One region of the Salipaludibacillus sp. CF4.18 genome, then DNA from elsewhere that is predicted to be linked to it. Evidence: riboswitches for the same ligand, from Rfam matches in the RefSeq annotation. Region 1 holds a riboswitch; each other region holds the start of a gene.
The links. Region 1 has a riboswitch for S-adenosylmethionine ahead of ACHABW_RS07885 (methionine biosynthesis PLP-dependent protein). Riboswitches for the same ligand answer to the same signal wherever they lie in the genome.
Positions count from the first base shown of each region.

Region 2: another riboswitch for S-adenosylmethionine. It lies ahead of ACHABW_RS14270 (homoserine dehydrogenase); the one in region 1 lies ahead of ACHABW_RS07885 (methionine biosynthesis PLP-dependent protein).
Region 3: another riboswitch for S-adenosylmethionine. It lies ahead of ACHABW_RS14325 (methionine ABC transporter ATP-binding protein); the one in region 1 lies ahead of ACHABW_RS07885 (methionine biosynthesis PLP-dependent protein).
Region 4: another riboswitch for S-adenosylmethionine. It lies ahead of ACHABW_RS04000 (5-methyltetrahydropteroyltriglutamate--homocysteine S-methyltransferase); the one in region 1 lies ahead of ACHABW_RS07885 (methionine biosynthesis PLP-dependent protein).

Region 1 is NZ_JBIMEV010000008.1:112,354-115,506, reverse strand. It holds gene thiW (energy coupling factor transporter S component ThiW) at 104-577, opposite strand; TPP riboswitch at 691-804, opposite strand; SAM riboswitch class I at 1,090-1,205, shown strand; gene ACHABW_RS07885 (methionine biosynthesis PLP-dependent protein) at 1,308-2,429, shown strand; gene metC (cystathionine beta-lyase) at 2,429-3,153, shown strand, end outside.
Region 2 is NZ_JBIMEV010000023.1:6,543-9,695, forward strand. It holds gene ilvD (dihydroxy-acid dehydratase) at 1-1,248, shown strand, start outside; SAM riboswitch class I at 1,503-1,641, shown strand; gene ACHABW_RS14270 (homoserine dehydrogenase) at 1,866-3,152, shown strand.
Region 3 is NZ_JBIMEV010000023.1:19,248-22,400, forward strand. It holds gene ACHABW_RS14315 (DUF2553 family protein) at 103-426, shown strand; gene ACHABW_RS14320 (SCP2 sterol-binding domain-containing protein) at 637-969, shown strand; SAM riboswitch class I at 1,043-1,160, shown strand; gene ACHABW_RS14325 (methionine ABC transporter ATP-binding protein) at 1,286-2,311, shown strand; gene ACHABW_RS14330 (methionine ABC transporter permease) at 2,361-2,990, shown strand; gene ACHABW_RS14335 (MetQ/NlpA family ABC transporter substrate-binding protein) at 3,024-3,153, shown strand, end outside.
Region 4 is NZ_JBIMEV010000004.1:1,933-5,085, reverse strand. It holds gene ACHABW_RS04000 (5-methyltetrahydropteroyltriglutamate--homocysteine S-methyltransferase) at 151-1,254, opposite strand; SAM riboswitch class I at 1,329-1,430, opposite strand; gene ACHABW_RS03995 (aminotransferase class V-fold PLP-dependent enzyme) at 1,546-3,129, opposite strand; gene ACHABW_RS03990 (glycerol-3-phosphate acyltransferase) at 3,126-3,153, opposite strand, start outside.

The DNA of each region.
Region 1 (3,153 bases):
TTTATAAAATTTGCAGCTTCCACCGCCATCTTAGCATCAAGGGAAACCCACCCTTGATACTAAGATGGCGGTGGAAGCTGACGCTGTATTTAATAAAAGACGGCTATGCCGTTTTTCTTATTCTACTTAACACTAATAAAGCTAGAGCTGCACCGGCGATACTACTAATCAAGAATCCGGGAATAAAAAAGAAAACACCTGCAGCTTGACCAAGGAATAGTTGGGCAATAGGAACAGCCAGAAGAGAACCGATTATTCCCGTTCCAATAATTTCGCCAACAGCAGCCATCGACTTTTTCTTTGTCCAACGATAGGCGAGACCAGCTAATAAAGCACCGGCCATCCCACCTGGAAAAGCAAGAAGAGTTCCGAGACCAAGCATATTACGTATTAAACCAATAGCGAATGCAATGACTATGGCTGGTCCGGGACCCAGTAAAACGGCAGCAATTACATTGACTGCATGTTGGATAGGATAAGCTCTAGCTACACCTGCCGGAAACCAAATAAATGCGGCCCCTACGATTCCAATAGCGATGAGCATCGCCATTAATGTTAATTTGTGTGTGCGATTCATTGTGTTATTTCCCCCTTATAAAATATAAAAATGAATAAAGACATAAAAAAAGCCAAGTCCCCTCCATTTAATGAAAGGACCTGGCCTTGGTCACGAAGTTGATAAAGATACGATCTCATTTATCACTACTTTCCTCCGCTGGTTTAAACCAGGTCAGGTTCAAAAGAGTTAAAAGGTTTGATTCACCTTTCTCTCAGCCCACCTTATGGGCACCCCTAGTAGTATGTATTAATTTCCCTTGATTGTAACAAACCTTAAGCTGATGTCAACCGTCTGTGTTAACGAATGTCATCATTTTAGACCTTCATGGAGTCCTTTAATATAACAACTAACAACAACCATTTATTTTTAAACAAACGATCATTGTTAAATTATCTGAAAGTAAAAGAGATCAAAGTTCTACCGGAAGTTAAGATTGTCTATCTTCTGGACCAGAAAAAAATATTGCATTCTTTTCCCGTATGCTATAGAATAGATTCAATGACCTAATAAAAATTAAATATTCAGATACATTCTTATTGTGAGAGATGGAGGGAAAGGCCCTTTGAAGTCTCAGCAACCAGCTGCGAGTAATTGTCCGTGGTCAGGTGCTAATTCCTGCAAGCCAAGGTGCTTGCAAAGATAAGAAGAAGACCTTACATATACATCCAAAACCTTCTTCTTATTTAAAAATAAGAAGAAGGTTTTTTTGATTGCAGTAAGTATTAGTTTAGAGGAGGTATCGGTGTCCATGGACCGTAAAGAAATTGAAACAGCGCTCGTTCAGATCGGAAACAGAAGTGAAACAACAACAGGTGCAGTTAGCGCGCCTATTTATTTCTCAACAGCATACCGCCATGAAGGCATTGGACAGTCGACAGGATATGATTATTCTAGGACTGGCAACCCAACTAGACATATTTTAGAAGAGGCAATTGCCAAATTAGAAGGTGGAGACAGGGGTTTTGCCTGTTCCTCAGGAATGTCAGCAATTCAAATTGTTCTCTCCCTATTTGAAAGTGGAGATGAAATTATAGCATCAAGTGATTTATACGGGGGAACGTACCGACTGTTTGAAGGAAGCTGGCGTCGCTGGGGGCTGAGCTTTCAATATGGTGATGCAAGACACGTCGAGGAGTTCCGTTCTAAAATAACAGATAAAACGAAAGCTTTATACATTGAAACGCCGACAAACCCGCTTATGCAAGAAGCGGACTTAGCAGCGTTTAATAAACTTGCAAAGGAATTTAACCTTCTGCTCATTGTAGATAATACATTTTATACTCCGCTCATCCAGCGCCCTATTGAAGAAGGTGCGGACATAGTTATTCACAGTGCTTCAAAATACCTATCAGGTCATAATGATGTGATTGCCGGCTTGATCGTAGGAAAAGGAGAAAAACTGTGTGAAGATCTTTTCTATTACTTTAATAGCATTGGTCCGATTCTGTCACCTTTAGATTCCTGGCTCGTAATCAGAGGCATGAAAACATTGGCTCTTCGTATGGATAAACATGAGCAAAATGCAAAAGAGATCACTGAATTTTTACACGAGCACCCACTAGTGGATGATGTTATCTACCCAGGGCGCGGGGGCATGCTGTCTTTTCGGATTCAAGATGAATCTTATGTGAACCCATTCCTGCAAAACTTATCTTTGATTACCTTTGCAGAAAGCTTGGGTGGGGTTGAAAGCTTAATGACTTATCCGGCGACACAAACACATGCGGATGTGCCGGAAGAACTTCGCACCAAGCTCGGAGTTTGCAATCGACTTTTAAGATTCTCAGTAGGTGTTGAATCAGCTCGAGATTTAATTGCTGATTTAGAGCAAGCTTTTCAAGCAGTTACAGCTAGTCAGGGGGAGAAATAATGAAAAATGATTCTTTAGAATATAGTCTGCAAACACGAATTTTACATCATAAACATAAAACAGACCCTACAAACGGTGCTGTCAGTGTGCCGATTCAGCATGCATCGACATTCCATCAAGAGGGACTGGACTCGTTCGGTAAATACGATTATGCAAGATCGGGGAATCCGACTAGAGAGGCTTTGGAGGATACCATTGCTCAATTGGAAAATGGAACAGCTGGATTTGCTTTTGCCTCAGGAATGGCGGCGATCTCCACGACGTTTATGATGCTGTCTTCGGGCGACCATCTGGTCATCACGGAAGATGTTTATGGCGGGACATTCCGGTTTACGACAGAAGTACTTACAAAACTAGGTATTGAGCATACATTTGTAGACATGACAAAGGTTGAGGAAGTAAAACAAGCAATTCAACCGAATACAAAAATGATCTACATTGAGACACCATCAAATCCAACGATGAAAATTACACCAATCAAAGCGATTGTTGATCTTGCCAAGGAAAGTGGTAGTTTAACAGTTTTAGATAATACGTTTATGACGCCGGTTTTACAGCGTCCGTTAGATCTTGGTGTGGATGTAGTTGTTCATAGCGCTACGAAATTTATTGGCGGACACAGTGACGTTATTGCAGGTTTAGCAGTAGTGAAAGATTCCGCTTTAGCAGAAAAACTAGGCTTTTTACAAAACAGCTTTGGCGCAGTTTTAGGACCTCAGGATTG
Region 2 (3,153 bases), on a different contig from region 1:
ACTATTCAGCCAGGGAAACATAACGGAGAAGACATCGATATCGTTTCTTCTTTTGAAGCAGTCGGAAAACATCAATCAGGATTAATTGACGATGAAGAGCTTCATAAAGTGGAATGTAGTGCATGTCCAGGGGCAGGAGCCTGTGGCGGCATGTACACTGCGAACACGATGGCATCCGCAGTAGAAGCTTTAGGAATGAGTATTCCGGGATCTTCCTCTACACCTGCAATAAATGATTACAAGAAGCAAGAATGTTTACAAGCTGGAGAATTGGTCGTTCAATTACTTGAAAAAGATATCTATCCTAGAGATATCATGACAAAAGAAGCTTTTGAAAATGCTATTACCGTAGTTATGGCACTTGGTGGTTCTACAAATGCGTTATTACATTTAACTGCAATGGCTCATTCAGCGGGCGTTAAATTGGAATTGGATGATTTTGAAAGAGTCCGAAAGAATGTTCCTCACCTTGCCGACCTAAAGCCAAGTGGAAAATATGTCATGCAAGATCTTTATGAGGTTGGAGGAGTTCCAGCTGTCATGAAATTATTGCTTGAGCACGGTCTACTTCACGGTGATTGCTTAACTGTAACAGGCAAGACGATTGCAGAAAACTTAGCGGAAGCTCCTGCGCTTAAAGAAGGACAAGTTATCATCCGTCCGTTTGATAATCCTATTAAACCAGACGGTCCGCTTGTTGTATTACGTGGAAACCTTGCTCCAGAAGGGGCAGTAGCTAAAATGTCCGGTCAAAAAATTAGTCGTTTTGAAGGACCGGCGAAAGTTTATGACAGTGAAGCAGATGCTACTACTGCCATTGAAGCGAACGAAATTCAAGCTGGAGACGTTCTTGTTATTCGTAACGTAGGTCCAAAAGGCGGCCCTGGTATGCCAGAAATGCTTTCTATTACAGCGATGATCGTTGGTAGAGGTCTTAACGGTAAAGTCGCACTTATGACAGATGGTCGCTTCTCAGGTGGATCGCACGGGTTTGTTATTGGTCATATTGCTCCGGAAGCCTTTGTAGGAGGTCCAATCGGATTGCTGCAAAATGGAGATATCGTTACGATTGATAGCGAGACGCAAGAAGTAAACTTTAAAATTACGAATGAAGAACTAGGACGCAGAAAAGCGGCTTGGACACAGCCTGCTTTAAAGTATAAGCATGGTATTCTAGCCAAGTATGCAAAATTAGTTTCATCATCTGCTAAAGGTGCAGTAACTGATTTGGATCTAGATAAATTGTAAAAAAGAGGTAGAGGCTGTGAATCATCGCAGCCTCTTTTTTTGTGCGTTAAAATTGGTTTGGTAGTTGGGCAAATGATTGTGTTGGGCTTGGAAATGAATGGGTGAGGTGCTGAAATGAGTGCGTTAGGTAGTGAAATGAACAGGTAAGGTGCTAAAATGATTGCGTTGCGCGTTGCGTGGAAATGCAACCATTAAAATTGCTTTTGACAAGCATACACTAGAGTGATAAAGTATTCTTACAACTTCAAATATTCAACTTATCATGAGTGGTGGAGGGACTGGCCCTATGAAACCCAGCAACCGGTATGAAGACGCATGAATGTGTGATGTCTTTAAATACAAGGTGCTAATTCCTGCAAGGGATTCTTATTAGAATGCTTTGGGAGATGAGGAAATGTAATTGTTTTTTAAGTTACGCATCTTCCAAACTCCCTTCATTAAATTGATAGGGAGTTTTATTAATTTACGTAGAATTATTTTGATTCGAGAAATTAGCGTGTACGACATTTATTTTATTTATGTAAACAAACACTGTTTTATGAAGAAAATTATGTATTGTATCTTTCTCATTTTTAAATAGAGATGTATACAATTCAACATTGGGAGGGAATATTCACATGAGCAAAGCTGTGAAAAAACTAGCAATCATAGGGTTCGGAACTGTTGGAAGTGGGGTTTATGAAACTCTGATAGAGCAAAGAAACAAGTTGGAAAGGCTAATTGGCGGTCCTTATAGTATTCCGGTTGTTTTAGTGAAAGATGCTAGTAAGGTAAGAGAACTAGGCGATAACACAGAAGTCACAGATAATTTTCAAGCGATTATCGATCGTGAAGATTTAGATGTGGTTGTAGAAGCTTCCCCTGACGCTGAGATCGCTTATCCATATGTGAAAGCTTTATTACAGCAAGGGGTTTCCGTGATAACGGCTAATAAAGAGCTGGTGGCTAAATATGGGGAAGAATTGTTGACGCTGGCTAGAAGTAATCATTGCCGGTTATTTTTCGAGGCAGCAGTGGCAGGCGGAATCCCAATCTTAACGAGTATTCGTCATACCTTAAAATCAAATGTTTTAGAAAAAGTTGAAGGTATTCTAAACGGCACGTCAAACTTTATTCTAACTAAAATGCGTAAAGAAGGGACTTCCTTTGAGACTGCACTAGAAGAAGCGCAAGCTCATGGGTACGCGGAAGCAGTCCCTGATAAAGATGTGGACGGATGGGATGCGTATTTTAAAACACAGATTTTAAGTCATTGGATATACGGTGTCGCTCCGAATTGGCAGACTGAAAAACCAAAGGGAGTCCGAGGTGTAAACGTGAATGACTTATTAATTGCAGAAACTTTCGGTGGACGAATTAAACACGTTGCTTCATTAGAAAAAAGTAAGGACAAAGTATCGGCATGTGTAGAGCCAAGATTTGTGCTATCTGATCACGCTTTGTATGGGGTAGAGGGTGTCAACAATGGCATTCACGTTCAAGGGAACATCGTAGGTTCCTTGCTTTTTCAAGGTCCGGGAGCAGGTAAGTTTCCTACAGCAAGTGCCGTTGTCGAGGATTTGATAAATTTCTGGACAGGTACAAGTGAAGAAGAACCGGTATCCGGAATCGAATTCGAAAAAATGATTTTATCTCATTCTGAGGATGATAGTGTTGTTGAACCGCTGAAAGCATGGCTTTTAACCGGAGAAAAACTTGGACCGCAGTTAGAAAATCAGTTTACAGTGAATTATATTTCTAAAGTATCAAGAGTGGATGGGCGTGAAGGGATTGTCATAACCGGAGACAATAAAGCCATAGAAGAATTATTCACTTGCTTAAATGATACGGTAGTAGCCTATCCTCTTTCCGGAGATCATACAGAAGTCTTTCCACTTTCTATAGCTCAAACAAAAGTGTCCTAAA
Region 3 (3,153 bases), on a different contig from region 1:
TTTGTGAAACAGAGAGATTGTTGGATTTTTGACTAATATTTCCTCTTGAATGAGATCATCTATACTCGCTCAAACTAGATGTATAGGAGGAGGGATATATAGATGCAACAAAATGATATTACGGAAAATACCAGCAATAATGATCAAGAAAATACAATGAATAACAATGTGGATGGTTTGGAAGCATCACCAACGTCATTGGTCGATATTTCCGATCAGGTAGAAAAAAAGGATGAAGCAGGGGAAACTGCGCTCTATTTTAACGCTGAAAAAATTGGTCAAATCCGAAAAAAAGGACATTCTCAAATGTATGAAATGTCGGAAGGATTTGAGTTTGAAAATGAAAAATTTTTCAAGGATGCCCAAGCGAAAAAAACGAAGCCACCTGAATCTTATGTAGAAGGCTGCGACATGGGTTGGTGTTAACAGTGAGTGTCTGCTTTTTGTCGAACTAAAGACAAATCGCAGGCACTCTTTTTTTCTATAATTTTCTGGAAATGTTTTAGAACGGTATTTCATTCAAAACAAAGCTTTTGATTAAAATAATATCGCCTAACTTTTCCTTAAAAAGAGGACTTACTGTTCGTCTCGTAGAATGAGTAATCAAAGACGAAGTTCGGATTAGAGGCGGATATCATGAATCATTTACTCATTAAATCAATGGAAGGCATGACAAAGACAAGCCACTTAAGAGAACTATTGAAAAAACATCATCTAATCGTTCAAGTTAAATATCTGGAAAAGCGTTGGTACATGAATTTAGATAACAAAGATTTTAAATTAACGTTGGATGAGGATGTTTGTGATATTATGATTAGTGGCGACGAAGATGAATTGAAACTCTTATTCCGTGGGGAAGACTTTCTGCTGGCCATGAAACGCAGAGGAGATCTTGAAGTTGAAGGTTCATTGAAACATTTGCTTTGGCTGGAATCACTTCTCTACCTCTCTCAAAAAACGGTGAAATAAATTAGTTGACAAGAATTAATCGATAATGATATTATGCATAACAGACTATAAATTAAATATTAATTCTTAATTCTTCTTATTAAGAGCGGCGGAGGGACTGGCCCTATGAAGCCCGGCAACCACTAAGGTATAAAAACCATTAGAAGGTGCCAATTCCATCAAAGTAAACAATTTACTTTGAAAAATGAGGAGAAGGGCTTTTAATTCATTACTAAAAACCTTTCTGCTCATTTTATCGAGTAGTGAGGTTTTTCTTTGATCTTTAACTTTTGTGCTTTAATACGACTAAACCGATCGGTTTAAAAAGGGGAAGCAAATGATTACTTTATCAAAATTAGCAAAAACATTTAATACGCGTGACGGTAAAGTAACTGCCGTCGATCAAATAGATCTCACGATTGAAAAGGGTGAAATTTTTGGTGTGATTGGCTATAGTGGTGCTGGAAAAAGCACGCTCATAAGAATGCTGAACATGCTGGAAGTGCCAACTACAGGGGAAGTAAGTGTCGCTGGTAAAAATATGAATACATTGTCTCAAAGGAAACTACGAGAGGCAAGACAGGAAATAGGAATGATTTTTCAACACTTTAATCTTTTGTGGTCGAGAACAGTAGCTGAGAACATTTCATTTCCATTAGAAATTAAAGGTGTACCGAGCACAGAACGAAAAACCAGAGTGGAAGAACTTATTAAACTGGTAGGTTTAGATGGTCGAGGGGCATCCTATCCTTCTCAGCTAAGTGGAGGGCAAAAACAACGAGTCGGCATAGCACGGGCGCTAGCGAATAATCCACAAGTATTATTGTGTGATGAAGCAACATCCGCATTGGATCCCAAAACAACCGATTCAATTTTAGAATTATTGATAGATATTAACAAAAAGTTGAATCTGACCATTGTACTTATCACGCATGAAATGCATGTTATCCGTAAAATATGTCATCGGGTGGCTGTAATGGAAAATGGGCGGATTGTTGAACAGGGTCCAGTCCTTGATGTTTTCAGAAGACCGAAAGAGCACATGACAAAAGAATTTGTGAAACAAGTGACAGAACCTGAAGAAACCGAAGAAGCCCTTAAACATTTGTTTACTGAAGAAGGTATTGGGCATGTCCTTCAACTTACATTTGTTGGTGGCGATGCAAAAAGAGCACTTATTACGGATCTTATTCGTAAATTTGAGGTTACGATAAACATTTTACAAGGTAAACTTTCGCAAACCCAAGATGGCTCCTATGGATCATTGTTTATAAATGTCACTGGTGACGAGCATCATATAAAAGAAGCTATCGATTATATCCGAAAGCAGGAAGTAGAAGTGGAGGTGATCCACGGTGAATAATCTTTTGGTTGGATCAATTCTACTTCTTGAAAATGTTAATTGGGTAAACATGTGGGAAGCGACAGCAGAAACAGTTTATATGTCGTTAATTGCGCTTTTATTTACGTTTATATTTGGTACAATACTCGGACTACTATTATTTCTTACTGCTCGGGGTCAACTTTGGCAAAATAAGATCGTTCACAGTATTATCGCAGCTTATGTAAATATATTCAGATCAATTCCATTTATTATTCTCATCGTCCTGCTTGTTCCGTTCACCAGTGCTTTAGTTGGAACAATGTTAGGGCCATCAGCCGCATTGCCTGCGCTTATTATTGGAGCAGCACCATTTTATGCGAGAATGGTTGAAATTGCGTTGCGGGAAATTGATAAAGGTGTAATAGAAGCATCAAAAGCAATGGGAGCAAGCAATTCTCAGATTATTTTTAAAGTGTTAATCCCAGAATCAGTACCAGCACTTATCTCTGGGATTACGGTTACAGCGATCGCGCTTATTGGTTACACAGCGATGGCAGGTGTAATTGGTGCCGGTGGATTAGGTGACCTAGCATACCGTGATGGTTTTCAACGAAATAATCCAGATATTACTTTAATAGCAACAATGATTGTGTTAGTATTCGTCTTTGTTTTACAATTCATCGGCGATTACTTTACCAATAAATTAGACAAACGCTAAAGGCGTAATAAAAAACAAAAGGGGAAATTCAACATGAGAAAGTTACTACAAGGCTTAGGAATTACAGCACTATCTGTAGGAGTATTAGCAGCATGCGGTACGGAAGAAAATACGAATGAAAATAACGCCGCGGGTACAAATAATACAGAAACCAATAACACAG
Region 4 (3,153 bases), on a different contig from region 1:
ACTAAGTTTTTAGAAGTAAGCGATTGAATCGAAATCTGAGATGAAAATATGTAACTATTTCGCTGAAGTCATAAATAAATGCGATATACAGAAAAAGAAAGGATCCACCTCCATTACAAGGCGAATCCTTTCTTTTTAGTTTAAGGGAAATTACTCCCAAATCTCATTAGCGACATCTACAATATATTTGAGTTTTGCCCATTGCTCATCTTCCGTAAGTTTGTTGCCGTGGTGAGTGGACGCAAATCCGCATTGCGGACTTATGCATAATTGCTCCAAAGGTACATAGTTCGTTGCTTCTTGAACGCGAGCTTTAATAGTTTCCTTATCTTCTAGTTCACCAAACTTTGATGTGAATATACCAAGTACAACTTGCGCTCCTCCATTAGGAATGTACTCCAAAGGTTTGAAATCCCCTGAACGATCATCGTCATATTCAAGGAAAAAGCCATCTACATTTTCTTTCGCAAACAATGTAGGAGCTATTTTGTCATATGCCCCTTCAAAGGCCCATGTAGAGCGATAGTTTCCACGGCAAAGGTGGGTAGTCACCGTTAAATCTTCTGGTTTATCTTCAAGAACACTGTTTACAACATGGAGTGCTAGATCAATTAATTTTTCTCTAGTTAAATTACTAGAACTGAATGGTAGTGTAGGTGCACACAGTCCAGCAATATATACATCATCTAATTGTATGTAGCGACACCCAGCGTCGTAAAATGCTTTAATCGCATCCCGGTAAGCTTGGATAATATCGTTTGTGAATTCCTCCAGGTCTGGATAAAACTCGGGATTCTGAATTCCAGCATTAAATAGTTGGTTTGGACTCGGAATCGTTAGTTTTGCCACAGCTCTGTCGCCGACAATTTCTTTAAATTCAATGAAATCCTCGATGAATGGATGATTAGGATTAAAGGAAATTTTTCCGTTACAACGGATGTCATATCTTTCTGTTTCAATCCCATCAAATTTATAACCGTGTTCAGGAACATAGCCTTCAATTCCATTTAAATGCTCTAGGAAATCAGTGTGCCAGAATCTGCGTCTGAATTCGCCATCTGTAACAGCTTGAAGTCCAACTTCAATTTGTTTATCAACAATGTGTTTGATTTCCTGAGTCTCCACTTCTCTCAATTGTCCCGCTGAAATGTTACCTTCTTTAAAATCTTTTCTTGCCTGATGCAAAACTTCCGGGCGAAGTAAACTCCCTACATGATCTGCTCTAAAAGGAGCCTTAGTGATAGTACTTGACATAAATAATCCCTTCTTTCTGTAAAATTAAAAAAACCCGCTTCAATGAAGAAGAGGGGGGAATAACCGCCATTCTCTTCTTATCTTCAAGCAAATCGCTCTGGAATTAGCACAGTACTTGAGAAAAGTCTGTTGCCGAGGTTTCAAAGGGCCAGTCCCTCCACCTCTCTTGATAAGAATGATTCAAATATTCAATTAAATCTAAAGATACAGTCTTTTTTCTAGTATGTCAAGTATACAAGGGGACGGTTCTCTGCTTCATTTCCCGTAGAGAAATGAAGCAGAGAACCGTCCCTACGATTGCCCTTGAGGGGTTTTAATCTTTTGATGTAGTGTCTTGACCATATTAGTGAGATCTCGTTTTTTATATTCGCCCAAACAGGCAATTTGAATCCAGTTTCGTTGTTTTAAATAGTCACTTTCAAAATGAACGAAGATTCCTTGCAGTTCAAGGTAGGTTCCTATTTCAGTAGACGAATAATCAGATGGCAATGGAATAGTGATAATAACTGGGGACGAATTTTCTGCACTTAATAAAACAGGGATGCCAGCTTCAGCTAGTGAGGCGCGAACTAACGAGATATCAGCAGCAATTTTATCGTATCTTTTATTATTCTCATACTGTTTTAAAGCTTCCTTTAAGGCGCACATTAAATTAGAAGTATGAGAATATGGAACACTATTTTGCATTTGATACATCCCTAAATCAAGGTATCGCGGTAATCGGTTAGAAGGGGGTATATTTTCTTGATGAAAAACAAAAGATAAGCCTGTATAGGAGCCTATTGCCTTGCCACTAACACCGGAGGCCAGATAAACACCTTGCAGATCCAGCGGAAGGGCTCCTAAAGAACTTATACAGTCTAAACATAGATGAACTTGATAACGTTCACATATTTCTTTGATTTTTTCAACCGAATTCAGCATTCCAGTCGATGTTTCACTGTGAACCATCCATAGCCAGGAAATATCACCTTTTTCTATTTTTGATATAATTTCAGCATCAGAAAAAGGAGTTCCCCAGGATTTGTCTATGACTTCAAAAGATAGATTTGCCCGTAAAGCATGATCTTTTATACGTTGACCAAACTCTCCATTTAGGAGAATTAATCCCTTTCCTTGATGCAATGAAAGCTGAGCAGCAATGACATCATTAGCTAATGTACCCGTGCCGACAAGAACCTCCATATAATTAGCAGATGTCATGGAAAGAAGAGATTGTTTCACACTATCCATCAAAAGTTGAAACTGATTGGAACGGTGTGGAATCGGATCGGATGCAAGGGCTTTTTGAACAAATTGATGGACGGGAACTGGACCTGGAAGGAAACTGATTGGCTTAGATGCAACCTTACCGGCAGTCGATTCATTAAACGTTTCTTTGGTTAGATACATAGGCTGATAGAAAGCCCCTTCACTGCCAACTAAATCACCAAACGGTTGAAATCCTAGCTGTTTATATAATTTTAATTGTCGCGTTGTTGCTGATATCAGCCCTAAATCATAGCCTTTTTGAATGCAATACCTTGCCAATAACTGGGACAAACCTCTAAATACACGTCCTATTCTATATTCTATTTCTACGGTTAATAACCTTATCTCACAATAATGATCATATCCTTTAGGAAGTAGCTCTTCTAAATTTTCAAGTTTATTTTCCAATGAAAGAGGTCGGTTGTCCCTAATTGCCAACATTCCAATTACACGGTTATCCTTACAACAAATAAGGTATGTATTTTCTTCATGAAATTTGTCGACGAGTATTTTAGACTGGTTCGTCTCGTGTTGAGGAATTTCGTCTACAAAAGTTTTATAATTTAAATGATGAATTTGGTCAAACTCACTTTGTTGGGAAGCAATGTTAAAAGTATAGCTCATAATGATTTCTCCTTTACATGAATT